DNA from 3 places in the Cytobacillus sp. BC1816 genome. Region 3 is predicted to be linked to each of the others. Evidence: a T-box and tRNA genes for the amino acid it is inferred to sense, from the RefSeq annotation. Region 3 holds a T-box; the other regions hold tRNA genes.
What was found. A T-box is a leader RNA that pairs with one kind of tRNA and senses whether it is charged. The one in region 3 lies ahead of ACR42H_RS21350 (valine--tRNA ligase), so its partner is inferred to be a tRNA-Val.
Positions count from the first base shown of each region.

Region 1: it encodes a tRNA-Val, which carries the amino acid that the T-box ahead of ACR42H_RS21350 (valine--tRNA ligase) is inferred to sense. The anticodon was not compared.
Region 2: it encodes a tRNA-Val, which carries the amino acid that the T-box ahead of ACR42H_RS21350 (valine--tRNA ligase) is inferred to sense. The anticodon was not compared.

Region 1 is NZ_CP195611.1:1,172,568-1,182,762, forward strand. Features, by position in the region: rRNA gene ACR42H_RS06195 (23S ribosomal RNA) at 1-1,684, shown strand, start outside; rRNA gene rrf (5S ribosomal RNA) at 1,872-1,988, shown strand; tRNA gene ACR42H_RS06205 (tRNA-Asn) at 2,009-2,083, shown strand; tRNA gene ACR42H_RS06210 (tRNA-Ser) at 2,087-2,177, shown strand; tRNA gene ACR42H_RS06215 (tRNA-Glu) at 2,194-2,268, shown strand; tRNA gene ACR42H_RS06220 (tRNA-Val) at 2,273-2,348, shown strand; tRNA gene ACR42H_RS06225 (tRNA-Met) at 2,358-2,431, shown strand; tRNA gene ACR42H_RS06230 (tRNA-Asp) at 2,435-2,511, shown strand; tRNA gene ACR42H_RS06235 (tRNA-Phe) at 2,537-2,609, shown strand; tRNA gene ACR42H_RS06240 (tRNA-Thr) at 2,628-2,703, shown strand; tRNA gene ACR42H_RS06245 (tRNA-Tyr) at 2,720-2,803, shown strand; tRNA gene ACR42H_RS06250 (tRNA-Trp) at 2,812-2,885, shown strand; tRNA gene ACR42H_RS06255 (tRNA-His) at 2,897-2,972, shown strand; tRNA gene ACR42H_RS06260 (tRNA-Gln) at 3,031-3,105, shown strand; tRNA gene ACR42H_RS06265 (tRNA-Gly) at 3,110-3,184, shown strand; tRNA gene ACR42H_RS06270 (tRNA-Cys) at 3,203-3,276, shown strand; tRNA gene ACR42H_RS06275 (tRNA-Leu) at 3,305-3,393, shown strand; tRNA gene ACR42H_RS06280 (tRNA-Leu) at 3,417-3,498, shown strand; partial or broken gene ACR42H_RS06285 (nuclease-related domain-containing protein) at 3,781-3,894, opposite strand; gene ACR42H_RS06290 (carbohydrate ABC transporter permease) at 4,069-5,010, shown strand; gene ACR42H_RS06295 (carbohydrate ABC transporter permease) at 5,010-5,837, shown strand; gene ACR42H_RS06300 (ABC transporter substrate-binding protein) at 5,907-7,193, shown strand; gene ACR42H_RS06305 (sensor histidine kinase) at 7,341-9,131, shown strand; gene ACR42H_RS06310 (response regulator transcription factor) at 9,133-9,861, shown strand; gene ACR42H_RS06315 (ThuA domain-containing protein) at 9,878-10,195, shown strand, end outside.
Region 2 is NZ_CP195611.1:171,434-181,628, forward strand. Features, by position in the region: rRNA gene ACR42H_RS00945 (16S ribosomal RNA) at 1-1,463, shown strand, start outside; rRNA gene ACR42H_RS00950 (23S ribosomal RNA) at 1,670-4,605, shown strand; rRNA gene rrf (5S ribosomal RNA) at 4,730-4,846, shown strand; tRNA gene ACR42H_RS00960 (tRNA-Asn) at 4,868-4,942, shown strand; tRNA gene ACR42H_RS00965 (tRNA-Thr) at 4,979-5,051, shown strand; tRNA gene ACR42H_RS00970 (tRNA-Glu) at 5,079-5,153, shown strand; tRNA gene ACR42H_RS00975 (tRNA-Val) at 5,158-5,233, shown strand; tRNA gene ACR42H_RS00980 (tRNA-Thr) at 5,254-5,329, shown strand; tRNA gene ACR42H_RS00985 (tRNA-Tyr) at 5,345-5,428, shown strand; tRNA gene ACR42H_RS00990 (tRNA-Gln) at 5,494-5,568, shown strand; tRNA gene ACR42H_RS00995 (tRNA-Lys) at 5,574-5,646, shown strand; tRNA gene ACR42H_RS01000 (tRNA-Gly) at 5,714-5,788, shown strand; tRNA gene ACR42H_RS01005 (tRNA-Ala) at 5,796-5,871, shown strand; gene rocF (arginase) at 6,064-6,969, shown strand; gene ACR42H_RS01015 (aspartyl-phosphate phosphatase Spo0E family protein) at 7,012-7,170, opposite strand; gene sigW (RNA polymerase sigma factor SigW) at 7,345-7,908, shown strand; gene ACR42H_RS01025 (anti-sigma factor family protein) at 7,926-8,561, shown strand; gene cdaA (diadenylate cyclase CdaA) at 8,739-9,566, shown strand; gene ACR42H_RS01035 (CdaR family protein) at 9,559-10,195, shown strand, end outside.
Region 3 is NZ_CP195611.1:4,182,797-4,192,991, forward strand. Features, by position in the region: gene ACR42H_RS21335 (prepilin peptidase) at 1-654, opposite strand, end outside; gene ACR42H_RS21340 (sensor domain-containing diguanylate cyclase) at 947-2,596, opposite strand; gene ACR42H_RS21345 (bifunctional folylpolyglutamate synthase/dihydrofolate synthase) at 2,745-4,058, opposite strand; gene ACR42H_RS21350 (valine--tRNA ligase) at 4,128-6,773, opposite strand; T-box leader at 6,831-7,087, opposite strand; gene ACR42H_RS21355 (hypothetical protein) at 7,327-7,518, shown strand; gene ysxE (spore coat protein YsxE) at 7,532-8,590, opposite strand; gene spoVID (stage VI sporulation protein D) at 8,699-10,015, opposite strand.

The sequences.
Region 1 (10,195 bases), 2.3 Mb from region 3:
GCGTTGAAGCGGGATCGCAAGGACCCGTGGAGCGCTTAGAAGTGAGAATGCCGGTATGAGTAGCGAAAGATGGGTGAGAATCCCATCCACCGAATGCCTAAGGTTTCCTGAGGAAGGCTCGTCCGCTCAGGGTTAGTCGGGACCTAAGCCGAGGCTGAAAAGCGTAGGCGATGGACAACAGGTTGATATTCCTGTACCACCTCTTTACCGTTTGAGCAATGGGGGGACGCAGGAGGATAGGGTAAGCGCGCTGCTGGATTAGCGCGTCCAAGCAGTTAGGCCGGTAACGAGGCAAATCCCGTTACCACATAGGCTGAGCTGTGACGGCGAGGGAAATTTAGTACCGAAGTTCCTGATTCCACACTGCCAAGAAAAGCCTCTAGCGAGGGAAAAGGTGCCCGTACCGCAAACCGACACAGGTAGGCGAGGAGAGAATCCTAAGGTGAGCGAGAGAACTCTCGTTAAGGAACTCGGCAAAATGACCCCGTAACTTCGGGAGAAGGGGTGCTCATTAGGGTGAATAGCCCTGATGAGCCGCAGTGAATAGGCCCAGGCGACTGTTTAGCAAAAACACAGGTCTCTGCGAAGCCGCAAGGCGAAGTATAGGGGCTGACGCCTGCCCGGTGCTGGAAGGTTAAGAGGAGAGGTTAGCGCAAGCGAAGCTTTGAATCGAAGCCCCAGTAAACGGCGGCCGTAACTATAACGGTCCTAAGGTAGCGAAATTCCTTGTCGGGTAAGTTCCGACCCGCACGAAAGGCGTAACGATCTGGGCACTGTCTCAACGAGAGACTCGGTGAAATTATAGTACCTGTGAAGATGCAGGTTACCCGCGACAGGACGGAAAGACCCCGTGGAGCTTTACTGTAGCCTGATATTGAATTTTGGTACAGCTTGTACAGGATAGGTAGGAGCCTGAGAAGCCGGAGCGCTAGCTTCGGTGGAGGCGTCGGTGGGATACTACCCTGGCTGTATTGAAATTCTAACCCGCGCCCCTTATCGGGGCGGGAGACAGTGTCAGGTGGGCAGTTTGACTGGGGCGGTCGCCTCCTAAAAAGTAACGGAGGCGCCCAAAGGTTCCCTCAGAATGGTTGGAAATCATTCGCAGAGTGTAAAGGCACAAGGGAGCTTGACTGCGAGACCTACAAGTCGAGCAGGGACGAAAGTCGGGCTTAGTGATCCGGTGGTTCCGCATGGAAGGGCCATCGCTCAACGGATAAAAGCTACCCCGGGGATAACAGGCTTATCTCCCCCAAGAGTCCACATCGACGGGGAGGTTTGGCACCTCGATGTCGGCTCATCGCATCCTGGGGCTGTAGTCGGTCCCAAGGGTTGGGCTGTTCGCCCATTAAAGCGGTACGCGAGCTGGGTTCAGAACGTCGTGAGACAGTTCGGTCCCTATCCGTCGTGGGCGCAGGAAATTTGAGAGGAGCTGTCCTTAGTACGAGAGGACCGGGATGGACGCACCGCTGGTGTACCAGTTGTCTTGCCAAAGGCATCGCTGGGTAGCTATGTGCGGAAGGGATAAGTGCTGAAAGCATCTAAGCATGAAGCCCCCCTCGAGATGAGATTTCCCATAGCGTCAAGCTAGTAAGATCCCTGAAAGATGATCAGGTTGATAGGTCAGAGGTGGAAGCGTGGCGACATGTGGAGCTGACTGATACTAATCGATCGAGGACTTAACCAAAACGAAAAGCGGAGGCGACTGTTCAACTTCGAGAGAAGTTAGGAGCCGAAGCTAGACAAGTCATTGGTGAATACTCGGCAAATGCTTCTTCATGCATTATCTAGTTTTGAGGGAACGAAAAAAAGTAAATTTCCTCTTGAAAAATGATAAAAAGACGGTATAATAATACTTGTCTTTGAAAAAATAGTCTGGTGGCGATGGCGAGAAGGTCACACCCGTTCCCATACCGAACACGGAAGTTAAGCTTCTCAGCGCCAATGGTAGTTAGGGGCTGTCCCCTTGTGAGAGTAGGACGCTGCCGGGCTGTTTTACAAATATCATTATTCCGCAGTAGCTCAGTGGTAGAGCATTCGGCTGTTAACCGAACGGTCGTAGGTTCGAATCCTACCTGCGGAGCCAAATGGAGAGCTGTCCGAGTGGCCGAAGGAGCACGATTGGAAATCGTGTATACGCTAACCGCGTATCAAGGGTTCAAATCCCTTGCTCTCCGCCATTATAATTTCTATATTGGCCCCTTGGTCAAGCGGTTAAGACACCGCCCTTTCACGGCGGTAACACGGGTTCGAATCCCGTAGGGGTCACCATTTTGGAGGATTAGCTCAGCTGGGAGAGCATCTGCCTTACAAGCAGAGGGTCGGCGGTTCGATCCCGTCATCCTCCACCATATTATTGTCGCGGGGTGGAGCAGTCCGGTAGCTCGTCGGGCTCATAACCCGAAGGTCGCAGGTTCAAATCCTGCCCCCGCAATCTGGTCCGGTAGTTCAGTTGGTTAGAATGCCTGCCTGTCACGCAGGAGGTCGCGGGTTCGAGTCCCGTCCGGACCGCCATTTTTACAAAAAGTAAATAATATGTGGCTCAGTAGCTCAGTCGGTAGAGCAAAGGACTGAAAATCCTTGTGTCGGCGGTTCGATTCCGTCCTGAGCCACCTTTACTGAATTGATTTGCCGGTGTAGCTCAATTGGTAGAGCAACTGACTTGTAATCAGTAGGTTGGGGGTTCAAGTCCTCTTGCCGGCACCATTCTTTATGCTAATATGGAGGGGTAGCGAAGTGGCTAAACGCGGCGGACTGTAAATCCGCTCCTTCGGGTTCGGCAGTTCGAATCTGCCCCCCTCCACCAATTTATATAGGGGTATAGTTTAATGGTAAAACGAAGGTCTCCAAAACCTTTGATGTGGGTTCGATTCCTACTACCCCTGCCAATATTATAATGGCGGCTGTGGCGAAGTGGTTAACGCATCGGATTGTGGCTCCGACACTCGTGGGTTCGATTCCCATCAGTCGCCCCATAAATTTATAGTAACAGTACGAGTATAACTCTCATATAAATGTGATATGAACTATCAATGGGCTATAGCCAAGCGGTAAGGCACCGGACTTTGACTCCGTCACTCGCAGGTTCGAATCCTGCTAGCCCAGCCATTTTGCGGAAGTAGTTCAGTGGTAGAACATCACCTTGCCAAGGTGAGGGTCGCGGGTTCGAATCCCGTCTTCCGCTCCAGAATAAACTTCATTTTATGGCGGCATAGCCAAGTGGTAAGGCAGAGGTCTGCAAAACCTTTACCACCGGTTCGAATCCGGTTGCCGCCTCCATAATCTAAATCTTGATTCGCTGATATACGCCGGGGTGGCGGAACTGGCAGACGCACAGGACTTAAAATCCTGCGGTAGGTGACTACCGTACCGGTTCGATTCCGGTCCTCGGCACCACAAGATTTACTACATTTTAATATGCCGGTGTGGCGGAATTGGCAGACGCGCACGACTCAAAATCGTGTTCCTTCTGGAGTGTCGGTTCGACCCCGACCACCGGTATCTAAAAAGAGGTTTCCCAATAGGGAAATCTTTTTTTGTTGTTTAATTAATATCTGTGCAAATTTTTAAAGCGGATAGCAAATATCAATGCAGCCATTCTGCTGATTGTGATGTAATATTATCTATCTTGGACGTAACACACATCTGTTGCTTACTTTAGTAATTCAAACCTGGTTTATCTTGTTTCATAGGAACCTTCCGAACAGTTAAGAACCCCCTCTCGAAACCACCCTCTGAATCTTTCGGAACCCTGCATTGAAACAACTTTTATTAGGATGGTGCTGTATACCATCTGTCCTGTTCGATATAAAAGTCTCCCTCATAATTCTTGACTTCAAAAATGTAGATGCAGCCTCCAGTGATTAATAATGAATCTATTTGGAAAAAGCCCACATCTCTATGTTCAAGATAGCTTCATTCTATGCAATGTTTTCCATTTCCACAAGCTAATCCTTTTAAAGAAGTCAAAATATTGCACCATTTTAGTCAATCCAGTCACCTATATATGCAAACGGTTTCAAATATAATGTAGGAAAGCGTTTGCAAGAGATGAGGGGGCGGTGAAGAGATTTGGAGACAAAGATTGAAGTCGGGGAAGCAGCAGTCAATTCAGAGGTTAAAACAGTATCCAGGAAAAAAGCAAATCTGAAAAAAATGCTAACATACAGCGCATTTGTAGGACCGGCATTGATTTTTTTCCTGGTGATTCAAATCATTCCTTTTTTGATGGGAATTTATTATTCTTTTACTTCCTGGAATGGTGTCAGTTCTGTAGTTGAGTGGGTCGGACTTGAAAATTATATAAAGATCTTTAAAAATGATCCCAAGTTTTTTGATTCCTTCATTTTTACTACCAAGTTTATGTTAGCCTCGGTTATTATTAGTAATTTACTAGGTTTTGGGCTTGCATTATTATTGAACGCAGCATTGAAGTCCAGAAATTTATTGCGGACTGTGTTCTTCATTCCTAATGTTATCGGGGGATTATTGCTTGGGTTCATCTGGCAGTTTATTTTTGTAAAAGGGTTTGCTGCAATTGGAAATCTTACAGATCTATCCGTATTTAAGCTGCCATGGCTTGGGGATGAGTCAACAGCATTCTGGGGAATTGTAATTGTGTTTGCCTGGCAGATCAGCGGATATATGATGGTTATTTATATTGCAGCGCTGCAGGGGGTTGATCAGACATTGCTGGAGGCCGCCAGGATCGATGGGGCATCAAGCTGGACACTTCTGACGAAAATTATTATTCCTCTTATTTTGCCGGCGTTTACGATTTGTTTCTTTTTAACTATTTCAATGGCATTTAAGATTTTCGACCTGAATATTTCACTGACAGGCGGAGGTCCATTTAATTCAACACAATCTGTTGCAATTAATATTTATCAGGAAGCATTCCAGAATAACCGGTATGGTCTGGGTACCGCGAAATCCATTTTGTTCTTCCTTGTTGTAGCAATTTTTACAACGGTTCAGGTTATGATGACCAAGAAAAGGGAGGTTGAGGCCTAATGAGTCCCAGATATACGAAGGTTACGTTTCTGCTCGAGATTATCGGAATCGTATTAGGAATCATATTCCTCATACCTTTTTATTTCGTGATCATCAATTCTGTAAAAGGTTTTGCAGATATTTTGATTGATGCTGCAGCGTGGCCGCAGGAGTTTTTATTCTCCAATTACTTGAAGGTATGGGATATTATTAATTTCCCGCGGGCCTTCTGGAATTCGCTTATAATTACGGTGATCAGCAATATTGGACTGGTTGTCATTAGTTCCATGGCTGCCTGGAAGATGGTCCGAACCCCGGGGAAATTCAGCAAAATCCTGTTTGCGTTATTTGTATCTGCGATGGTTATTCCTTTCCAGACGGTCATGATACCGCTGATGAAGCTGGGAGGCACGCTGAATCTGACAAACAGCATACCTGGTCTCATCATTATGTATTTTGGCTTTGGTGTACCATTATCGCTTTTCCTGTATCACGGATTTATTAAAACAGTTCCAATAGAGATAGAAGAATCGGCCCGAATTGATGGGTGCAGCCAGTTTGGGGTCTTTTGGAGAATTGTTTTTCCGCTTCTAAAGCCAATCACTGTAACGGTTATTATTTTAAATACATTATGGATCTGGAATGATTATCTTCTGCCACTTCTTGTGCTTCAGGATGCAGAACTAAGGACGATTCCTTTGGCCACAAGTTCATTCTTTGCACAATATACAAAGCAATGGGACATGGGACTGGCCGCCCTTGTGATGGGCATTACACCTGTTGTTATTTTCTTCCTGTTTCTGCAGAGGCATATTATTAAAGGCATTGCACAAGGTTCCATCAAGTAGTTATAGAGACTTTTGCGGCCATATGGGCTGTTAAAGTTTATATAAAAAATTATTCAGGGGGGAAACAAAATGAAACGCTTTGCTCTATTACTGCTGTCATTGGTTCTGATGGCGGGCATTATGGCGGGCTGTTCTTCTTCCAGCTCTTCAGGGGATGAAAAGCCAAAGGATGATTCAAATAATGATGATGAAGTGGTAACATTGAATTTGTTCCAGTTTAAAGTGGAGATTGCCGATCAGCTTCAGGCAATGATCGGTGAATTCGAAAAAGAGCATCCGAATATTAAAGTAAAGCTTGAATCAGTCGGCGGCGGTGCTGATTATGGTGCTGCATTAAAAGCAAAGTTTGCATCCGGCGAACAGCCTGACATTTTTAACAATGGCGGATTTAAAGAATTGGAGCTTTGGAAAGAGCATCTTGCAGATCTTTCGAATGAGCCTTGGGCAGAGCATGTGCTTCCAATTGGAAAAGTTCCAATGACTGATACAGACGGCAAACTTTATGGAATGCCTGTAAACCTTGAAGGATACGGTTTCATTTATAATAAGGATTTATTTGAAGAAGCAGGCATCACTGAACCACCTAATACGATTTCTGAACTGAAGGATGCTTCTGAAAAACTAAAAGATAAAGGAATTACTCCTTTCTCTGCCGGTTATGGAGAGTGGTGGGTCATTGGCCAGCATTTACTAAATATTCCATTTGCACAGCAGGAAGATCCGGTGGCATTTATTGAGGGCTTATACAGCGGATCTGAAAAAATTACTGGCAATGATAAATTTAAAGAGTTCAAAGAAGTGCTTGATACTGAAATAAACTTTGGAAATGATAATCCATTAACAACAGATTATAATACGCAAGTAACGCTATTTGCATCCGGCAATACAGCAATGCTTCAGCAGGGGAACTGGACAGAAAACATGATTCTTGAAATCAACCCTGAAATTAATATGGGATTCCTGCCAATTCCGCTTACTGATGATGAGGCTGAAGCAGACCGTTTACCGGTAGGCGTTCCGAACAACTGGGTTCTTAATAAAAATTCAGAGCATCTTGAAGAAGCAAAATTATTCCTTGACTGGATGGTTTCTTCTGAAACAGGAAAGCGTTATATCACAGAAGAGTTTGCGTTCATTCCTGCCTTCGACAATATAGAACCAACCGGTTTAGGCCCGCTTGGACAGCATATTCTTGAGTATTCTAAGGAAGAGAAAACCGTTCCTTGGACATGGTTCAGGTGGCCGGATGGTGCAAATAAAGAGTTTGCTGCAACAATCCAGGAATACGCTGCAGGAAAGATTGACTATGATACGGTCGTAGAACGCTTCCAGGCATCCTGGGATAATCTGAAATAAATTTGGTTAAACAGGAAGCATGTCTGCGGAAGATATGCTTTCTGTTTTATATTTTAATTATATGCAAAACCCCATAACAAAAAGGCATCCCCAAAAAGGGAAGTTCGCTTTATACTATTGTAAAAGACAAAGCAGCGGGGGATGTAAATGTTCAAAAAGAGCATTAGAAATAAACTGATTGTTCTATTGATGGTAGCCACGATCGTTCCATTTGGGGCGTCTATAATCATCACTTATTATCATACAGCGGAATCATTGAAAGACCAGGCCATTAAGGAAAATAGCAACCTATTATATCAAGGAAAAGTGAACCTGGAGGGTTACATAAATGAGCTGGACGGATTAACACTATCCCTTTACAATAATCCAGGTTTAATAAACTTTTTAAAAGATCCCCAAAAGGAAAATAATTATCAGGCAGTGGAAGCTGTAAGAAATGTAATTTCTACCATACTGTATGCAGAAGAAAATATCAAAAGAGTTAACATTGCTGTTGCAAAGGAAGATCGTCTTATAACAGCTTCCAGGCGCTCTACAGTTATTTTTTCAAAGAAGCTGACAAATGCCAATCAGGAATTTTACGTAAAAGCCAAAGAAAGTCCAAGTAATATGTATCTTGAGCCTATTCATAAGATAAAGGAGCCTGAGGACAAAAAGCCTAAAAATGTAATAACGCTTCACAGATCTTTAATCAATATTCCATCAGATGATGTATTGGCATATATCTCACTGGAGTTCTCACCAGATCAAATAACCAATATCAGCCGTAATCTTTATTCGGGTGAAAATGAAGAATTCTATATAATATCTCCTGAAGGTGAATTGATCTACCGTTCAACTGATGAAACTGATGAAGATTCTAAGTCGACTGATTGGATCGATTGGGTAATGAGTACAAATAAAGAAAATGGCACGGTTGAATGGAAAGAAGGTTCTTTCAACGGCGTCATGATATACGATCAATTATCGCAAAATTCTGGCGGCTGGTATCTTGTTAAGCGTGTCCCATATATCACTTTATATGAAAGTGCATTCAGCGTGGCGAAAATCAATATCATGTTTGGTGTAATAGGACTCATACTGGTTATTCTTGCCACTCTATTTATCTCTGTTAGAATCACTTCACCAATCAGAATCCTGCTGAAATATATTGATCAGGTTGAAAAGGGAAACCTTAATGTCCGTTTTCAATCTTTCGGCAATGATGAGATTGGCTATCTCGGTGATCGTTTTAAACAAATGATCGATAAAATTAATGATTTAATCAATCGGGAGTATAAACTTCAGCTTGAAAACAAGACCAATCAGCTAAAGGTTCTGCAGTCACAGGTTAATCCGCATTTTTTATATAACGCGTTGCAGTCTATCGGAACAGCAGCATTAAAAAATCAGGGTCCGCAGATTTATTCGTCTGTTACCCGCCTTTCTAAAATCATGCGGTACAGTATGAATATGGAGGAGGATATGGTTCCTCTTCAAAAAGAGATCGAACATACCAAGTCTTATCTCCTGCTGCAAAAAGAGAGGTTTGGTGACCAGCTTCAGTTCAGTTTTCAGCTTGATGAAGCAGCAATGGGGTTTCCTGTTCCGAAAATGATTCTACAGCCAATAGTGGAGAATTACTTTAAGCATGGTTTTGATGCGCGGGAAAAAGCTGGAGAGGTTAGTATCACCTGCAGACAGGATGAATTTTATCTGGATATTCTGATCGAGGATAATGGCACAGGCGTCTCTGAGAGCAGGCTGGAGGAAATCCGATTTCATTTGATGAATGACAGGATGGGGCAAAAGGGTGAGTTAACGAATATCGGACTGAAGAATGTTTACACCCGGTTAAAACTCTATTATGGCAATCGGGCATTCCTGCAGCTTAAGAATCTTGAGCGAGGCGGGCTGCTTGTTTCTATTAAACTTCCAAAAAGGATGGAAGGTGGATAAGATGAAAGCAATTATTGTGGATGATGAAAAACATGTGAGGGAAGGCTTGCTTCTTCTGGGAGATTGGAGCCGCTTTGGTATTGACACAATCATGGAGGCTGTTGATGGAAATGAGGCCATAAAGCTGATTAAAGAGCATCGCCCGGAAATCATATTCACTGATATGAGCATGCCAAAGAGAGATGGCATAAGCCTTTTAAAATGGATTCATTCTTCGGGTTTATCCAGCAAGACGATTGTCGTCAGCGGATATGATGATTTTGACTATATGAGGAATGCCATCTGTTATAAAAGCTTTGATTATATCTTGAAGCCTATTGATCCTGAAATACTGAATGAAACCCTGGAAAAAGCTATAAATGAATGGAAACAGCAAAGTACTCCTGAGGAATGCAAGCAGGAGCATGACGGAGAGATGAATGTGATTCAGCAAATAGAACAGTTTTTGCTGGAAAGCTATAACAAGGATATTAACCTGCAGGAAATTGCAGATAGATTTTATTTAAGCAGGGAGTACATTTCCAGGAAGTTTAAACAGGAATACCAGGCTACCATAACAGATTTTATTACGAATGTTCGAATGAACAAGGCAAAAGAGCTTCTGCAGAACCCTAAACTGAAAATCTATGAAATTGCTTTCCAGGTCGGCTATCAGGATGAAAAGTATTTTAGCAAAGTGTTTAAAAAGACAGTGGGGATTTCCCCAAATGAATATCGAAGTATGAATTAACAGAAGGAGGAAGATCATGATCAACGTGCTTGTTTGGAATGAGAATCGACATGAACAAAGGGATGAAAAGGTAAAGTCTGTCTATCCGGATGGTATTCACCGTGCCATTGCAGACTTTTTAAAGGAAGAAGATCATAAAGTAAAGACAGCTACATTGGATGAGCCCCAGCATGGACTTAGTGATGCTGTTTTACAGGAAACAGACGTTTTGGTCTGGTGGGGACATCTTGCGCATGGGGAAGTTGAGGATGCAACCGTTGAAAAAGTAAAACAAAGAGTGCTGGACGGAATGGGGCTGATTGTCCTGCATTCTGGCCATTTCTCTAAAATTTTT
Region 2 (10,195 bases), 1.3 Mb from region 3:
CCTGAAGTCAGCGGCGGACGGGTGAGTAACACGTGGGCAACCTGCCTGTAAGACTGGGATAACTCCGGGAAACCGGGGCTAATACCGGATAATTCTTTCCCTCACATGAGGGAAAGCTGAAAGATGGTTTCGGCTATCACTTACAGATGGGCCCGCGGCGCATTAGCTAGTTGGTGAGGTAACGGCTCACCAAGGCAACGATGCGTAGCCGACCTGAGAGGGTGATCGGCCACACTGGGACTGAGACACGGCCCAGACTCCTACGGGAGGCAGCAGTAGGGAATCTTCCGCAATGGACGAAAGTCTGACGGAGCAACGCCGCGTGAGTGATGAAGGTTTTCGGATCGTAAAACTCTGTTGTTAGGGAAGAACAAGTACCGGAGTAACTGCCGGTACCTTGACGGTACCTAACCAGAAAGCCACGGCTAACTACGTGCCAGCAGCCGCGGTAATACGTAGGTGGCAAGCGTTGTCCGGAATTATTGGGCGTAAAGCGCGCGCAGGCGGTTCCTTAAGTCTGATGTGAAAGCCCCCGGCTCAACCGGGGAGGGTCATTGGAAACTGGGGAACTTGAGTGCAGAAGAGAAGAGTGGAATTCCACGTGTAGCGGTGAAATGCGTAGAGATGTGGAGGAACACCAGTGGCGAAGGCGACTCTTTGGTCTGTAACTGACGCTGAGGCGCGAAAGCGTGGGGAGCAAACAGGATTAGATACCCTGGTAGTCCACGCCGTAAACGATGAGTGCTAAGTGTTAGAGGGTTTCCGCCCTTTAGTGCTGCAGCAAACGCATTAAGCACTCCGCCTGGGGAGTACGGCCGCAAGGCTGAAACTCAAAGGAATTGACGGGGGCCCGCACAAGCGGTGGAGCATGTGGTTTAATTCGAAGCAACGCGAAGAACCTTACCAGGTCTTGACATCTCCTGACAACCCTAGAGATAGGGCGTTCCCCTTCGGGGGACAGGATGACAGGTGGTGCATGGTTGTCGTCAGCTCGTGTCGTGAGATGTTGGGTTAAGTCCCGCAACGAGCGCAACCCTTGATCTTAGTTGCCAGCATTCAGTTGGGCACTCTAAGGTGACTGCCGGTGACAAACCGGAGGAAGGTGGGGATGACGTCAAATCATCATGCCCCTTATGACCTGGGCTACACACGTGCTACAATGGATGGTACAAAGGGCTGCGAGACCGCGAGGTTAAGCGAATCCCATAAAACCATTCTCAGTTCGGATTGCAGGCTGCAACTCGCCTGCATGAAGCCGGAATCGCTAGTAATCGCGGATCAGCATGCCGCGGTGAATACGTTCCCGGGCCTTGTACACACCGCCCGTCACACCACGAGAGTTTGTAACACCCGAAGTCGGTGGGGTAACCTTTTGGAGCCAGCCGCCTAAGGTGGGACAGATGATTGGGGTGAAGTCGTAACAAGGTAGCCGTATCGGAAGGTGCGGCTGGATCACCTCCTTTCTAAGGATATTTACATGAAACGTGACGCGTTTTGTTCGTTCAGTTTTGAGAGTTCAATCTCTCAATGAAAGATTCGTTCTTTGAAAACTAGATAATGATTATGAAGAAGCAATAACCGAGTAATCGCCATTTTAGTGAATTCTCTCTATGTTAAATAGAGTAAAAAACCTTTGATCTTGTTCATCTTCGATGAACCTGTCAAATACGGTTAAGTTAGAAAGGGCGCACGGTGAATGCCTTGGCACTAGGAGCCGATGAAGGACGGTACTAACACCGATATGCTTCGGGGAGCTGTAAGTAAGCTTTGATCCGGAGATTTCCGAATGGGGAAACCCCCTATCCGTAATGGGATAGGATCTTTACCTGAATACATAGGGTATGGAAGGCAGACCCGGGGAACTGAAACATCTAAGTACCCGGAGGAAGAGAAAGCAAACGCGATTCCCTGAGTAGCGGCGAGCGAAACGGGATTAGCCCAAACCAGGAGGCTTGCCTCCTGGGGTTGTAGGACACTCTATACGGAGTTACAAAGGAACGAGGTAAATGAACAGGTCTGGAAAGGCCGGCCAGAGAAGGTAAAAGCCCTGTAGTTGAAACTTCGTTCCCTCCAGAGTGGATCCTGAGTACGGCGGGACACGAGAAATCCCGTCGGAAGCAGGGAGGACCATCTCCCAAGGCTAAATACTCCCTAGTGACCGATAGTGAACCAGTACCGTGAGGGAAAGGTGAAAAGCACCCCGGAAGGGGAGTGAAAGAGATCCTGAAACCGTGTGCCTACAAGTAGTTAGAGCCCGTTAATGGGTGATAGCGTGCCTTTTGTAGAATGAACCGGCGAGTTACGATTACATGCGAGGTTAAGTTGATGAGACGGAGCCGCAGCGAAAGCGAGTCTGAATAGGGCGAATGAGTATGTGGTCGTAGACCCGAAACCAGGTGATCTACCCATGTCCAGGGTGAAGTCCAGGTAACACTGGATGGAGGCCCGAACCCACGCACGTTGAAAAGTGCGGGGATGAGGTGTGGGTAGCGGAGAAATTCCAATCGAACTTGGAGATAGCTGGTTCTCTCCGAAATAGCTTTAGGGCTAGCCTCATGTAGTAAGAGTCTTGGAGGTAGAGCACTGTTTGGACTAGGGGCCCCCATCGGGTTACCGAATTCAGACAAACTCCGAATGCCAAAGACTTATCCATGGGAGTCAGACTGCGAGTGATAAGATCCGTAGTCAAGAGGGAAACAGCCCAGACCACCAGCTAAGGTCCCAAAGTATACGTTAAGTGGAAAAGGATGTGGAGTTGCTTAGACAACCAGGATGTTGGCTTAGAAGCAGCCACCATTTAAAGAGTGCGTAATAGCTCACTGGTCGAGTGACTCCGCGCCGAAAATGTACCGGGGCTAAACGTATCACCGAAGCTGTGGATTGACATCTTACGATGTCAGTGGTAGGAGAGCGTTCTAAGGGCGTTGAAGCGGGATCGCAAGGACCCGTGGAGCGCTTAGAAGTGAGAATGCCGGTATGAGTAGCGAAAGATGGGTGAGAATCCCATCCACCGAATGCCTAAGGTTTCCTGAGGAAGGCTCGTCCGCTCAGGGTTAGTCGGGACCTAAGCCGAGGCTGAAAAGCGTAGGCGATGGACAACAGGTTGATATTCCTGTACCACCTCTTTACCGTTTGAGCAATGGGGGGACGCAGGAGGATAGGGTAAGCGCGCTGCTGGATTAGCGCGTCCAAGCAGTTAGGCCGGTAACGAGGCAAATCCCGTTACCACATAGGCTGAGCTGTGACGGCGAGGGAAATTTAGTACCGAAGTTCCTGATTCCACACTGCCAAGAAAAGCCTCTAGCGAGGGAAAAGGTGCCCGTACCGCAAACCGACACAGGTAGGCGAGGAGAGAATCCTAAGGTGAGCGAGAGAACTCTCGTTAAGGAACTCGGCAAAATGACCCCGTAACTTCGGGAGAAGGGGTGCTCATTAGGGTGAATAGCCCTGATGAGCCGCAGTGAATAGGCCCAGGCGACTGTTTAGCAAAAACACAGGTCTCTGCGAAGCCGCAAGGCGAAGTATAGGGGCTGACGCCTGCCCGGTGCTGGAAGGTTAAGAGGAGAGGTTAGCGCAAGCGAAGCTTTGAATCGAAGCCCCAGTAAACGGCGGCCGTAACTATAACGGTCCTAAGGTAGCGAAATTCCTTGTCGGGTAAGTTCCGACCCGCACGAAAGGCGTAACGATCTGGGCACTGTCTCAACGAGAGACTCGGTGAAATTATAGTACCTGTGAAGATGCAGGTTACCCGCGACAGGACGGAAAGACCCCGTGGAGCTTTACTGTAGCCTGATATTGAATTTTGGTACAGCTTGTACAGGATAGGTAGGAGCCTGAGAAGCCGGAGCGCTAGCTTCGGTGGAGGCGTCGGTGGGATACTACCCTGGCTGTATTGAAATTCTAACCCGCGCCCCTTATCGGGGCGGGAGACAGTGTCAGGTGGGCAGTTTGACTGGGGCGGTCGCCTCCTAAAAAGTAACGGAGGCGCCCAAAGGTTCCCTCAGAATGGTTGGAAATCATTCGCAGAGTGTAAAGGCACAAGGGAGCTTGACTGCGAGACCTACAAGTCGAGCAGGGACGAAAGTCGGGCTTAGTGATCCGGTGGTTCCGCATGGAAGGGCCATCGCTCAACGGATAAAAGCTACCCCGGGGATAACAGGCTTATCTCCCCCAAGAGTCCACATCGACGGGGAGGTTTGGCACCTCGATGTCGGCTCATCGCATCCTGGGGCTGTAGTCGGTCCCAAGGGTTGGGCTGTTCGCCCATTAAAGCGGTACGCGAGCTGGGTTCAGAACGTCGTGAGACAGTTCGGTCCCTATCCGTCGTGGGCGCAGGAAATTTGAGAGGAGCTGTCCTTAGTACGAGAGGACCGGGATGGACGCACCGCTGGTGTACCAGTTGTCTTGCCAAAGGCATCGCTGGGTAGCTATGTGCGGAAGGGATAAGTGCTGAAAGCATCTAAGCATGAAGCCCCCCTCGAGATGAGATTTCCCATAGCGTCAAGCTAGTAAGATCCCTGAAAGATGATCAGGTTGATAGGTCAGAGGTGGAAGCGTGGCGACATGTGGAGCTGACTGATACTAATCGATCGAGGACTTAACCACATTGGTGAATTCTCGGCATATGCTTCTTCATGCATTATCTAGTTTTGAGGGAACGAGAAAATGAAATTTCCTCTTGAAAAAAACACCAAAAGAAAGTATAATCATACTTGTCTTTTGAAAATAGTCTGGTGGCGATGGCGAGAAGGTCACACCCGTTCCCATACCGAACACGGAAGTTAAGCTTCTCAGCGCCGATGGTAGTTAGGGGCTGTCCCCTTGTGAGAGTAGGACGCTGCCGGGCTGTTTACTAAAATACCAATTTTCCGCAGTAGCTCAGTGGTAGAGCATTCGGCTGTTAACCGAACGGTCGCAGGTTCGAATCCTGCCTGCGGAGCCATTTTCATAAAGCCCCTTTTGGGAATTATGAGCTGTTGCTTCCATAGCTCAGCAGGTAGAGCACTTCCATGGTAAGGAAGAGGTCACCGGTTCGAGCCCGGTTGGAAGCTCTTTTAATTTAGACAACTAGAGTACTAGGCCCCTTGGTCAAGCGGTTAAGACACCGCCCTTTCACGGCGGTAACACGGGTTCGAATCCCGTAGGGGTCACCATAATGGAGGATTAGCTCAGCTGGGAGAGCATCTGCCTTACAAGCAGAGGGTCGGCGGTTCGATCCCGTCATCCTCCACCATTAATTTAAATGTACAAGCTGCCGGTGTAGCTCAATTGGTAGAGCAACTGACTTGTAATCAGTAGGTTGGGGGTTCAAGTCCTCTCGCCGGCACCATCTTGTTTTATAGATGGAGGGGTAGCGAAGTGGCTAAACGCGGCGGACTGTAAATCCGCTCCTTCGGGTTCGGCAGTTCGAATCTGCCCCCCTCCACCACTTATTTTTAATAAAAACACAAAAAACTGGACAAGATATGAATGTCCTTTTTATTTTGTCATTATTGGGCTATAGCCAAGCGGTAAGGCACCGGACTTTGACTCCGTCACTCGCAGGTTCGAATCCTGCTAGCCCAGCCAATTTCGAGCCATTAGCTCAGTCGGTAGAGCATCTGACTTTTAATCAGAGGGTCGAAGGTTCGAGTCCTTCATGGCTCACTTTATAGAAAAACACAGACCTTGGGAATCGATTCCTGAAGGTCTTACTTTTCATATAAATATGTTTGCGGAAGTAGTTCAGTGGTAGAACATCACCTTGCCAAGGTGGGGGTCGCGGGTTCGAATCCCGTCTTCCGCTCCAAATAAATGGGGCCTTAGCTCAGCTGGGAGAGCGCCTGCTTTGCACGCAGGAGGTCAGCGGTTCGATCCCGCTAGGCTCCACCATTATACATCATACGACAATCCTTAAACCATCATGGTTTAGGGATTTTTTATTTCTCATCATTAGAGGTGAACACCTGGTTGTTAGGACTTTCTTCCCCGGAAACCGCATATATATACACGATTTTGTCGAGTTGAGTCATGTGTTTGAAAGCGGTTAAAATATGAGTATGAAGGGAAAGGGAGGACTTTACTATGAAAAGACAGAAATTATCGATAATTGGAATGCCGATGGATCTTGGCCAGATGAGACGCGGTGTGGACATGGGGCCAAGTGCGATCCGATATGCCGGTGTAAATGAACGATTAAAGTGTTTATTCGAAGAAATCCATGACCAGGGCGATATTGCCATCGGCCGTCCAGAAGTTCAAATCGATCCAAATTCAAATCTTAGAAACTTGGACCTTATTGCTGAAAAGACAGAAAAACTAGGCGAAGAAGTTGATAAAGCAATAGAAAGCGGTTCTTTTCCATTAGTACTGGGCGGCGATCACAGCATCGCAATCGGAACCTTGGCCGGTGTTTCGAAGCACTATAAAAATCTTGGGGTAATCTGGTATGATGCCCACGGTGATTTAAATACAGCTGAAACTTCACCATCAGGGAACATACACGGTATGCCTCTTGCAGTAAGCCTGGGAATTGGCCACCCGCTTTTAACCAATGTAGGGGGATATGCTCCAAAGGTTAAGCCAGAGAATATTGTCATTATTGGGGCAAGATCTTTGGATGAAGGAGAGCGGGAGCTTATTAAGGAAAGAGGCATTAAAGTATACACCATGCACGAAATCGACCGGATTGGGATGACAAAGGTCATGGAGGAGTCTATTACATACTTAAAAGAAAGAAATACAGATGGTGTTCATCTGTCTTTAGATTTGGATGGACTGGATCCGCATGATGCCCCTGGTGTTGGAACTCCAGTTATTGGAGGTATCAGCTACCGTGAAAGCCACTTGGCCATGGAGATGCTTGCAGAATCGCAGATCATTACATCGGCTGAATTTGTAGAGGTTAACCCAATTTTGGATGACAAAAACAAAACAGCTACTGTGGCAGTCGCGCTTATGGGTTCATTATTTGGCGAGAAGCTTCTATAATAATAGAAAAATAAAAATGAGCAGAACGTATACAAGTTCTGCTCATTTTTTTGCTGTAAGTGTATAATATTTATTTAGAAGCTGATCGAGTTTCGTGCTCGTATCAACTACCAAGTGGTCTGTAAAAGAAGCGGAAGCTGTTAACTGAATCATTCTTGATCTGCAATCCTCAATATCTCTCAATAATTCCTTAACACACACCGTAACCAACCCTTTTCGATTAATTTAGTACTTTTATACCCTAAAAGGAAAAAAATAAACCAGAATAAGTAAAAATTTGCTAATATAGAAATTGAATGTTTTTTAATTAAAATGAAACCTTTTCCGCTATCGATTCGTATTATCGATTAGCCGCACTGGAGCGGAGGTAAAAAAATGGAGACAATCGTAAAGAAGAGGATAAAGCAAGTATTAAAAGGCGACCAGGATGCTTATGCTGAAGTTGTTGAAATATACAAAGATAAAGTTTTTCAGATTTGCTACAGAATGCTGGGAAACAGGCATGAGGCAGAGGATATCGCACAGGAGGCTTTCTTAAGAGCCTATGTTAACATTGCCAGCTTTAATATTGACTTGAAATTTTCCACGTGGCTCTATCGGATTGCCACTAACCTTTGTATAGACAGAATCAGAAAAAAGAAGCCTGATTATTATCTGGATGCAGAGGTCGCAGGAACGGATGGACTGAACATGTATTCTCAAATTGCTTCAGATGCGAGGCTGCCGGAGGAAGATGTTGAAAGCCTGGAACTGCAGGAAACAATCCAAAGGGAAATATCGAAGCTTCCGGAGAAATATCGTTCGGTTATTGTTCTAAAATATATTGAAGAATTATCGCTGAACGAGATCAGTGAAACGCTGGACCTTCCTCTGGGAACGGTTAAAACCAGAATTCACCGGGGCAGGGAAGCACTTAGGAATCAATTAAGATACGTTTAAAAAAGAGGGTGAGAACTTTGAAATGTCCAGCAGAAATGGTTGTTTATATGCATGAGTACCTAGATGAAGAGATCTCAGCCGAACATGAGAAGGAATTAAGGGCACATCTGCAGAACTGTGAGGAATGCCAAATTCATTTCCATGAATTAAAGAAGACGATCGCTTTAGTCCAAAGCACTTCACATATACAGGCACCTGAAAATTTCACAGCAAACGTTATGGCCAAATTACCCAAAGAGAAGCGGAAAGTCGGGGTCCAGCGCTGGTTCAGGCATCATCCGATTCTAACTGCTGCATCCCTCTTTCTTGTTCTGATGATGGGAAGCGTCGTATCATCCTGGGATCAGGATCACCAACTATCAGTTTCCAAGCAGCCAAACCTTGTGGTGGAAAATGATAAGGTGATTGTACCCGAAGGCGAAGTGGTAAAAGGCGATGTAGTAGTTAAGAACGGCGACTTGGAAATCCAGGGCGAAATAGACGGAAATGTTACAGTCATCAATGGCCAGCAGTACATGGCTTCAGCAGGTAATGTTACCGGAGAAATTGAAGAGGTTGATGCCATTTTCGAATGGCTATGGTACCACATCAAAAAGGCAGCCAAAGATGCTGTAAACGTATTTGAAAGCGGAGAAACAGATAAAGAGAAATAGACATAACCATAGTAAGAATCCCTGCTTTAATGCAGGGATTCTTAGTGTACTTATTTTTCCAGGTGGTGTCTGTTGTCTCAAAATTGGAATTAGCGTCAAATATGATATAATATGAAAGTTACATAAAGGAACTTTAAGCATTTATTGCTTTTGAAATATATATTTGGAGGAAGGATAATGTCGTTTGCAGATTTCTCTATTTTGAAATTGTTGGCTAATACAATAGACATTCTCCTTGTCTGGTACGTCATCTATAAACTCATAATGATTGTAAAAGGAACAAAGGCTGTCCAATTGCTAAAAGGGATTTTTGTCATTATCCTGGTCAAAGTAGCAAGCGACAAGTTCCACCTGCAAACATTAGGCTGGATGATGGAACAAGTGCTTCTTTGGGGATTTCTGGCCATCATAATCATTTTCCAGCCGGAGCTGCGAAGAGCATTGGAGCAATTGGGGAGAGGAAGATTCTTCTCAAGGACAGCTAATCAGGAGGAGGAAAATCAGGAGAAACTGGTCGAATCCATTGCTAAGGCTGTGGATTATATGGCTAAACGCCGCATTGGGGCGCTTATTTCAGTTGAGAGGGAAACAGGGATGAACGATTATATTGAAACCGGTATTCAGCTGGATTCTAAAATATCATCTGAGCTCCTGATTAATATATTTATACCGAACACACCGCTGCATGACGGAGCCGTTATCATTCAAAAGAATTGTGTGGCAGCAGCAGCGTGTTATCTTCCTCTGTCAGAAAGCCCCTTCATCTCAAAAGAGCTCGGCACCAGGCATAGGGCTGCTTTAGGTATAAGTGAAGTAACCGACAGTATTACCATTATCGTATCAGAGGAAACAGGAAGTGTTTCCTTAACCAAAAACGGTGAGCTGCACCGTGATTTAAAAGCTGAAGCTTTTAAAGATATGCTTTCAAATGAATTGCTTGTTCAACAGAAACTAAAGCAGACTTCTTCAGGTCTTTGGAACTGGAGGGGGAAAAAGAATGGATAAGTTAATTGATAAATTGGTAGATACCCGCTGGTTCATGAAAATTGTTGCCTTGATACTGGCACTTTTTCTATTTGACTCTGTGTATGATGCAGATAAGGAATTAAAGGATATAAACGTTCCTGGCCAGCAGGATTCAGGCATTGTTGAAAATGTCCCGGTGAAAAGCTATTATGATACGGAAAATCTGGTCGTTACCGGTATTCCGGAAACAGTGGACTTAAATATAGAAGGGCCAAAAAGCCACTTGGAGCAAGCTAAAAAACTGCAGAACTTTGAAGTATATGTAGATTTGACAAATGCAGAAATCGGCTCTCAAAGAGTGGAAATTAAGATCCGCGATATCTCAGATAAACTTGATGTGACAATCAACCCGCAATATGCAGATGTGACAGTCCACGAAAAAGTGACCCAGGAGTTTAAAGTGGATGCAGAATTTAATAATGGACTGCTTGGTGAGGGGTATTCAGCCGATGCGGCATCTGCGGAACCAAAGACGGTAAAAATCACAGGTGCAAAAGAAGTGATCGAGCGGATCAGCTTTGTTAAAGCAACCTTGGATGTAAAGGGGCCAATAACCGAGACAATCACTGATGAAGCAACTGTCAGGGTATTGGACCGTGAGATGAATA
Region 3 (10,195 bases):
TCCCTTTTTCACAACTCCTATAAGCATGCCTATACCACCTAGAAATGCTCCAAACAAAGTGGCTAGAAAAAACGAAAGCATAACAAGCTTCACACCTAAAGCAATACCAATAACTGAGTATAGCTTTATATCACCCCCACCCATGCCGCCTTTACTGATTACAGCTATAAATAAAAGGAGTAAAAAACCAAGCACCCCACCTGCTATACTGTCCCACCAAGGAGAAAGAGGAATAAAAATACGTTCTGCTAATAGGATCACACCAAAAACTAAGAGAACTTTATTTGGAATGATCATATATTTATAGTCAGATACAAATATAATAACCATAAGAGAAACTAACGTCCATGCCACAATCAACTCGGAAGTCCACCCTAAAATTAATGGAGCAGCAGCAAACAAAGTACCTGTCGAAAACTCTATAGCCGGATATAAGGCTGAAACTGACACCTTACAGCGTCTGCATTTTCCACCTAGAAATACATAAGAAAGAATTGGTACAAGCTCCAAATATGATAAAGTTTGCTTACAGTGTTTACAATGTGATCTCGGCTTTACTATTGATTGATTTTCAGGAACTCTTAGGCCAACTACATTGTAGAAGGAACCTAGTATGGTACCGAATAAAAATAATATTATTAAGAGATTTAGCATAAATATTAACACGCCGGTGCAGGTACAAGAAAGCTGATTTCCTGAGTGTCCTATTTTATATAGAGGCCCTCAAATATTGTTATATGCACGCAGCTTGTTTCCTCCTCCTAAATTTGCAAAACTAAAAAATGATCAATTGTATATGAATATACTTGAACAGTATATGTTGAATTCTTATGAACTTCAATGATGTAAATCACTAACATTATACCAATACACTTAAGAACAATATATTTAATAGGTAAAACGGTTGATTTGCACAAAAAAATCCTTTTGACAAACAAAAGGATTTTCACTTCACATATTCCGCTACCCTATTTCTCCCTGCCCGCTTAGCTCCAACATATAATGCTCTGTCAGCATGGCGTATAAGGGCCAGTGAATCATCAGCATCTTCAGGTGCAGCAGCTACCCCAATGGAGGCGGTTATATAAACTTTTGTGCTGCTGCTTCTTCCATCGATATTCTGTTTGAGTATGAATGGACGGTTGGCAATGTTCTGCCTGATAAGCTCTGCCCAGCCTATCGCATCGTCTTTGCTGGTTTCAGGCATTAAGACAACAAATTCCTCGCCGCCATATCGGGCAGCAATTCCTGCCGTATTTATTAAATTTGTCAGCCGATCAGCCAGTTCGCAGAGGATTTCATTTCCGCTTTGGTGCCCATAAGTATCGTTCACTTTTTTAAAATGATCGATGTCAAGTATGATGAGTGAAAGGAGTTCTCTTTCACCATTTTGCAATCTGCTGAATTCTTCATTTAATTTAGCTTCTATATATCTATAATTGAATAGTTTCGTTAACGCGCAGCGTTCGCTTTTGGCTTTTGTTTCCTCATAGTGCTTTGCATTCTCTATTGCTATTGCAAAATGTGAACATAAAATATCGACAATCATGAGCTGTGACTTTTCATAGGACCTCTTTTTTGCCGAAGAAAGCAGCAGCATCCCCAATACTTCATTGCTTCGGATTATTGGAACACAAATAAGGCTTTCGGCATCTCCAGGCAAGAATTCCTTAGCAATGCTTTTCCATTTCTTCCTCGAATGGAAAAGGGCAGATTTTCCGGTGCCCAAAACCAATCCGCTGATTCCCTCACTTTTTTTGGTGGGCTTAAGGTCATTCTTCTTCATTTTGCCATGTTCAATTCGGTAAATGGTATGAAGTTCATCGTTATCCTTAATATCAAGAATATAGGCATAGTCAACAGGCAACATTTCGCTCAATTTCAAAATGAAAAGCTCCATAACCTCATTCACATCAAGGCGCTCTGCCATTTGATGCCCTATATCTGCGGCTTTTTGAAGGTAATCAATAACCTTTTCACTTGAGTAATAAAGATGAAGAATGATTGAAAGACTTACAAATGGCACCCCTACAAACAGCAGTGCAAGAATTCCCACTTCAGAATATAAAATGTAAAGGATAAGGCCTATCGGGAATGTTATGAGAGAGGTAATAGTTTCCCATATAAGGTCTTTTTCCAGAAAGGATATTTTCCTGCCATACAATGCAGCCTGAATTACGCTGATCAATACCTGATTTAGAGTAAAATGGATTACAGGGTATGCTGCAGCAACCCAGAAATATTGGGGATTATCTATTAGATCTACGCCTATTTTGCCACCCATTGCAAAGTAAGCCAGCCCGCTCAATAAAGATAAAGTAAAGAACAAAAGTGAGTTAAGCGGCAGACGAAACAGCTGATCCTTTTGTATTTTCAGCCTTAAAAGAAGTACCAGGATCCCCAATTGCACCAATATCATTTCAGCAAGGAGCCCAAAGGTTAAAAACACTGCCATCGTAACCCATTGAATTAAAAAAATTGGTGTATTATTGATTACCATCGGCATGGAAGAAACGAAAAACATCAATATGAAAAAGGCAACCAAACTGATTCCCTGTCCTGAAAAATCTGGAGGGTAAAAATGATAGGTTAGCATGGAACCTGCAGGAAATATTAGTATCCATAATAACCATATTATTTTTTTGGCTTGTGAACTAACTATCTTTTCCCCCTCCTCCAATTTATTCAGGAAAATAGTTGGATAATACGAACATTTTATCAAATTTTCTAACTTTTGTCATATTTCATTTATTATTTTCCAAAAGATTCAAAAGAATAGGTTTCACTTCTGAGAGGAAGTAAAGTGATCCAGTAATAACCAGCACGGTGTTCTTTCCTGCTTCACGCAGTTCAGCATCCAATAGCTCTTTCCAGTCCGTATGAAACTGTCTCCTGCTGTTTTTACTGAGATTATATAAATCTTCAGCTGCTGCTGCTCTCGGAAACTCAAATTCGGTAAAGGTGATGCGATCTGCAGCAGAATCAAGCTTACTGATCATTTTATCAAGCTTTTTATCAGCAAGCGCAGCGAATACAATATTTTTGCTTTTATCTCCAAAACGGTTGTTCAGCTCAGCAGTTAAGGCAGCTACCCCTTCTTCATTATGCGCTCCATCTATTACCAACAGCGGGTCTTCAGATAGAATTTCAAATCGTCCGGGCCAGAAAGCACTTTTCAATCCGGCTCTTATATGATTTACCTCTATAAGGAAAGCATAAAGTTTATTTAATAGCTCTGCTGCCATTACGGCAAGGGAAGCATTTTCAGTCTGGTGTTTTCCGCTCATTCCTATCTCAAGATCAGGGAAGTTCTGAAAGACTGTCTTTAGGGAGAAGAATTCACCCAGGTTCAGGGAATTATGATCAGATATAGCAAACTCATTCCCAAGCTGATAAACAGGGGACTTCAAGCTTAAAGCATTATCTTGAATAACAGCGCGCGCTTCTTCTTGTTTAACAGCTGTAATAACACTGATTCCGGGTTTAATTATTCCCGCTTTTTCAAAAGCAATTTCCTCATATGTATTCCCAAGGATAGCTGTATGATCGAGTCCGATGCTTGTAATGATTGATAATACAGGATAGATGATATTAGTAGAATCATACCTTCCGCCAAGCCCCACTTCAAACAAAACGAGATCCACCGGCTGTACATGGCCAAAATATTGGAAAGCCATGGCGGTAATGATTTCAAACTCGGTTGGACCGCCAAGTTCCGTCTGTTCCAATTCAATCGCCAGCGGATATATATCACTAGCAAGCCGAACAAGATCTTCATCCTTAATCGGAATACCGTTCAGAGAAATCCGCTCATTAAATTTCTCAAAATATGGCGATGTAAAAGTTCCGACAGAATAACCCGCCTCTTGAAGAATGGATCTTAAAAACGTAACTGTTGAGCCTTTTCCATTCGTTCCGCCAATATGGACGGACTTAATTCTTCTCTCGGGATGCCCGAGTTTTTCCATCATCCATTCCATCCTTTGCAGTCCCGGCTTCATTCCCAGTCTTAGCCTAGAATGAATCCATCCCAGTGCTTCCTCATAAGTAGAAAACATAAAATGCACCTCCGTTATACAGGAAGGAAGACGAATCCTTCATATGGACCCGCCTTCCGCAACTATTAGTTATTCTCCTTTTAGCTCTTTAATGCGCGTTTCTACAGCAGCTCTCTTCTCGCTGTAGTCTTGTTCTTTTGCTTTCTCTTCTTCAATTACCTTTTCAGGCGCTTTTTTAATAAAGCCTTCGTTTGAAAGTTTCTTCTGGACTCTTTCAACTTCATTATTTAATTTATCCCATTCTTTCTGAAGGCGGGCAACTTCCTCTTCAATGTTAATCAGGCCTTCAAGCGGAAGGATGATTTCTGCACCAGTCACAACTGCTGTCATTGCCTTATCAGGCGTCTCAACATTAAGAGCCAGCACCAGTTCTTCAGGGTTACAGAATCGTACAATATAGGCACGGTTATTTTCCAGTATGCCCAGAATTTCCTCATCCTTAGCTTTTACCATCATTTTAATCTTCTTGCTCATCGGCGTGTTCACTTCAGCACGGCTGTTGCGGACAGAGCGAATAATTTCTACAAGCAGCTTCATTTCATTTGCAGCCTGATCATCAGTGTAATCACCGTTAACTGCCGGCCATGTGGCAGCCGTAATGGATTCACCTGAATGAGGAAGGTTCTGCCAAATTTCTTCCGTGATAAATGGCATAAATGGATGCAGCAGTCGCATTGTATTGTCCAGAACATATGCCAGGATGGAACGAGTGGTTTTCTTGGCAGCTTCATCTTCTCCATACAGTGGAAGCTTTGCCATTTCTATATACCAATCACAGAAGTCATCCCAAATGAAGTTATATAGCACTCGGCCAACCTCGCCAAACTCGTAGCGGTCAGACAATCTTGTAACCGTCTCAATTGTTTCATTCAAACGGGTTAATATCCATTTATCGGCAACAGACTTTTCACCGCTTAAATCAATTTCTTCGTATGTTAATCCATCCATGTTCATTAATGCAAATCTGGATGCGTTCCAAATTTTATTGGCAAAGTTCCATGTAGCCTCAACCTTTTCCATACTGAAGCGCAGATCCTGTCCCGGCGAGCTTCCTGTAGAAAGGAAATAGCGGAGTGAGTCAGCACCATACTGATCAATTACATCCATTGGATCAACGCCATTTCCAAGGGACTTACTCATCTTGCGACCCTGTGAGTCACGAACAAGACCATGAATTAATACATCCTGAAATGGGCGCTCTCCTGTAAATTCTAGTCCCTGGAAGATCATTCGCGATACCCAGAAGAAAATGATGTCATAGCCAGTTACCAAAGCAGCAGTCGGATAGTATCTCTTGAAATCGCTTGAGTCAGTATCCGGCCAGCCCATTGTTGAAAATGGCCATAAGGCTGAACTGAACCAGGTATCCAAAACATCTTTGTCCTGCTCCCAGTTTTCAACATCTTCAGGTGCTTCGTGCCCTACGAAAACCTCACCTGTCTCTTTGTGGTACCAGGCCGGGATCCGATGTCCCCACCAAAGCTGGCGCGAAATACACCAGTCACGGATATTTTCCATCCAGCGCAGATACGTTTTTTCAAATCGCTCTGGAACAAAGTTTACTTTTTCTTCTTTAGTTTGAAGAGCGATGGCTTCATCAGCAAGAGGCTGCATTTTTACAAACCATTGTGTTGAAAGATAAGGTTCAACAACTGCGCCGCTGCGCTCTGAATGGCCCACAGAATGCATATGTTCTTCAATTTTGAAAAGTACTCCTTCTTCCTGAAGATCCTTCACGATTTGCTTGCGGCATTCAAATCGGTCCATACCTTGGTATTTACCGGCTCTGCTGTTCATTGTGCCGTCTTCATTCATTACAAGAATTCTTTCAAGATTGTGGCGGTTTCCTATTTCAAAATCATTTGGGTCATGAGCCGGCGTAATTTTTACTGCGCCTGACCCGAAATCCATTTCTACATAATCATCTGCAACAATCGGAATTTCGCGTCCTGTGATCGGCAGTTTAACTGTTTTGCCGATTAAATGCTTATAGCGGTCATCTTCCGGGTGTACTGCTACAGCTGTATCGCCAAGCATCGTTTCAGGGCGTGTAGTTGCAATTTCGATATGTCCTGAACCATCCGATAAAGGATATCTCATATGGTAGAAGGCACCCTGAACATCCTTATAAATAACTTCGATATCAGAAAGAGCCGTTTTTGTGGACGGATCCCAGTTGATAATGTACTCGCCGCGATAAATCAATCCTTTATTATAAAGTGAAACGAAAACTTCTCTTACAGCTTTTGAAAGGCCTTCATCCAGTGTAAAACGTTCGCGGCTGTAATCAAGGCCCAATCCAAGCTTTGACCATTGCTGGCGGATATGGCTGGCATACTCCTCTTTCCATTTCCATGTTTCTTCTACAAATTTTTCACGGCCTAAATCATAGCGGCTTTTGCCATCATTGCGAAGCTTTTCTTCAACCTTTGCCTGAGTAGCGATGCCCGCATGGTCCATTCCTGGAAGCCATAGAACATCATATCCCTGCATACGCTTCATTCGTGTAAGGATATCCTGAAGAGTCGTATCCCATGCATGGCCGAGATGAAGCTTTCCTGTTACGTTCGGAGGCGGAATCACAATTGTATATGGCTGCTTTGTTTCATCGTCTTTTGCTTCAAAGAACTTACCTTCCAGCCACCAGTCATATCGTCCTTTTTCAATCGCCTGCGGATCATATTTCGTCGGCATTGATAATTCATTATTATCCATGTGTCATTCTTCCTTTCTGAAAAGCAATCCCTAAAAAATAAAAAACTCCATTCGCCATAAAAGGACGAATGGAGTTTGCTTCGCGGTACCACCTTTTTTTCAATCACTAAAGAAAATCAGGGAAAGACATTCTTATAGAGATTGACACTTAAACAGATAACGGATTTCCCGTCTTTTACTACTTGGCTGCTGCCTTTCGCAAAAGATGCTCTAGGGCGACCTTCCAACAGTTTTGCCTGGATAACCTTTCAGCTGCTGGTTTTCCTCTCTAAAAGGCAAATGGCTATTGTACTCTTCCCTGTCTTAGCATCGATATACAATTTTATATATAAAATATACTACCCAATAAAGACTGTTATAGTCAATAAGGATACCCGAGTTTTTTATATATTATTCATTATTTCCATCGAAGTGATGATGATTTTGCCTGAAAAAGATTTCTTCAGGGGAATTTTAAAATACTGTTGTACAGTAAAGAAACGAAAATAGGCACTTTACAGAAAAATGAATCATAGAATATACATATGAACATTTGGGAAAGGGGCATGCGACAATGAGAAGAAAATATAATCCTTACACACTGCCTCCCTGGTTAAGAACTTTCAGGAATGTGTGTGCACAGTTCATAATCCCGTTCTGTGTTTTTCAAGGCATAAGAACAATATTGCTGCCTACCACCTTTGATGTACTGCTGCTATCGCTGTTCATTCTGATTGCTATCGCTTTCCATCTTCAATTGGTTTAGGAGCCCGCATCTTTTAACTTTGGGCTCCTTCCTGCGCTTGAGCTTCGGCAGCTGCTTTAGCTTCTTGTTTTTGCCTCTCAATCTCATCGATTCTCATTGCAGCATATTCAATATTTTTCAAAAGCCAATACTGCCTTTGCAAATGCTGGACAGCCTTTCTCTCTCCCCTTTTCCCCTCCCCTTTATAATATTGTTCAGCAGCCCTGATAATAGGACCCGGATGAGCAAAGTAGCTTTGAAACAGCAGCATCTCATCGTCTCTAAATGGAAAGTATTTCATATAAGTGTAAATCCACTCTACACATTCTTCTGATCTTTTTGGATAAGTTTTCAGTGTCCTTGATAAAAACGGCAATACATCATGGAGCGGCGATCCCTGTCTTGCATTTTCAAAATTTGTGAAGTACCCATATCCCCTTTCATCGTATAGAAAATGCTCGGTTGAAACTTTCCCATGAATGATTACCGTTCGTGCTTTGTCGTTTTCTTTTGTTTTTTCATACCAATCTTTGAATTTGTTTGTGGAATATTTTAGTGCCTGGCTGACGTCGTGAAAATATAGGGAAAACATTAGCTCAAAAGGAGACATATACTCTTTTCTTTCGCAGGCTTCAATGAATCCCTCTAAAAACTCCTTTTCTTTCTCCCATTCCTGCAAAGTTTTTTCATAATGTTCGGTTCGGTCTTCCTTGTTTATAGGAACTTCCCGCGAGGACAATGTATGCAGTCTAGCCAATTCCCTCAGCATCTGCTGATGCCTCTCAAATCTATCCTCTTTTTCTTCATTAGGCATCCATGGCATTAAATAAAATAATTCATTCTGATGGAGCACCCCATATCTTCCATCCACCGTCGGGTAAATAGGGACGATTCTGTTATAGCCTTTTTGAAAGAGGGTTTGTACATGCCTTATAAAATCAGCTCCATGCTGAGGCTTTATTTTCTTTAAAGCAAACACACCTTTGCTGCTGTAAACCTTCTGAACTCTCCCAAACTCCTCTACAAAATGCGGCTCTAATGAATAATGATTTAAAATAGGGGAGACTTTCCGCAGCCGATTTTTTTCTTCCACCTTAACCACTCACTTTCCAGAATGAGAAAAAATGATGTAATTTTGAAATATATTGGTTAAACGAAAATAGCTGAGCGGGTTATCAATACCTGCTCAGCTTTTAACCATTTAATGGGCTACCGCAACAGGAATGTACAGCACTTGCCCTTCATAAATATCCTGATTGATTTCAAGGTGATTCACCCGTAATAGCTGCTGGGCTGGTATATCATACCTTTCAGCAATGGCATCAATTGTGTCGCCGTTCTGCACAATGCAAACCTTGAGCTTAACATGTTCCTCTGTCTCTTCCTTACGGGCAAAGAACTCTGTTAAAGACATGCTTTTCTTCTTGGAGAGTTTCTTCTTCTTAGCTTCCTGTTCTGAAGAGGATGAGGATTCCTCAGTTTCCTCATGAGTTTCCTGTGCAGCCGCCTGAACAGGTTTCTTTTCAAAGGAAGGACTATCTGATTCGGACGCTTCCGTCATTTGATAGATTTCCTGTGCGGTTGGTGGTGCTTCCTCCTCATTGCGCTGAGAAGAAAAAGATATTTCCGGTGCACTTTTCGGAGTCTGTTCTTCTTCCGGCTGCTCTTGTTTTACTTCGAGCGCTGCCGGCGCTGATGGTTTAATGACGGTCTGCTCTTCCACTTCAGGCTGCTTCCTTGCTTCTGCCTCAAATGGAATATAAACCTCATCGGTTTCTGACTGCTCTTCCTGCGGGTCCTCTTCCCGTATATCTTCCTCGGCAGCAGCGTATACCTGTTCCTCTGTTTGTTCCTCTGTTTCTTCCTCTGTTTCTTCCTCTGTTTCTTCCTCTATTTCTTCCTCTCTTTCTTCCTCTTGCTCCTGTTCTTCTTGCTGATATGACGCCCATTCGTGCTGTATTATTTCTTCTTCCTCTGTCTCCTCTGCAACTTCAGAAGATCTGTTTAAAATCTCTAATTCTTCCGTTTCATTTTCAGTTTCAGCTTCCGCTTCTTCCTCCCATTCTTGAACAGGAACATGCTGCTGATCACCATATAATCCGGTTATGGTTAAATTAGCTGTCAATTTCATACAGCTTCTTTCCGGCAGAACATAATCGAACGACTCTACCGCAACATCAATATCGTAGATGCTTTGGATTCTATTATTCGGTATGGTGATATCGACAGGAAAATAGTGTTTGAATTCACAAATTCCTTCTCCTCTTTCTTCAATTGTCTGAACGAATTTGGTGACTGCCAAATCCTCTTGATCTTCCTCGGATACTTCTTCATCGTTGCGTCTATACTCACCTGCCAGTTCAAGTGCTCCCTGGATTGTTACATATTGATCGCTTTCCTGAATTGTTATATTGGGGTCTAACGAGATGGTAATCAGGTCCGATACTTCCTGTCCTTTTTGAAACCATACTGATTCTTCTAAAGAAAATCGTAAGCACGATGGATTCCCCTGAGACAAAGCGACTCCTCCCTTCGAATCTTTACGTTTAATCACTATGTCATTAACAATCCTATGAGGGATTAGGATACTTTATGATTAGAAAAATAGCGCTCTGAGGGAATCTTAGATAAATTTAGAAAAAAGTAACCATTGATAAGATTTTCTCTCGGCTGCGCATCCAAAGGATGCATAAAGACT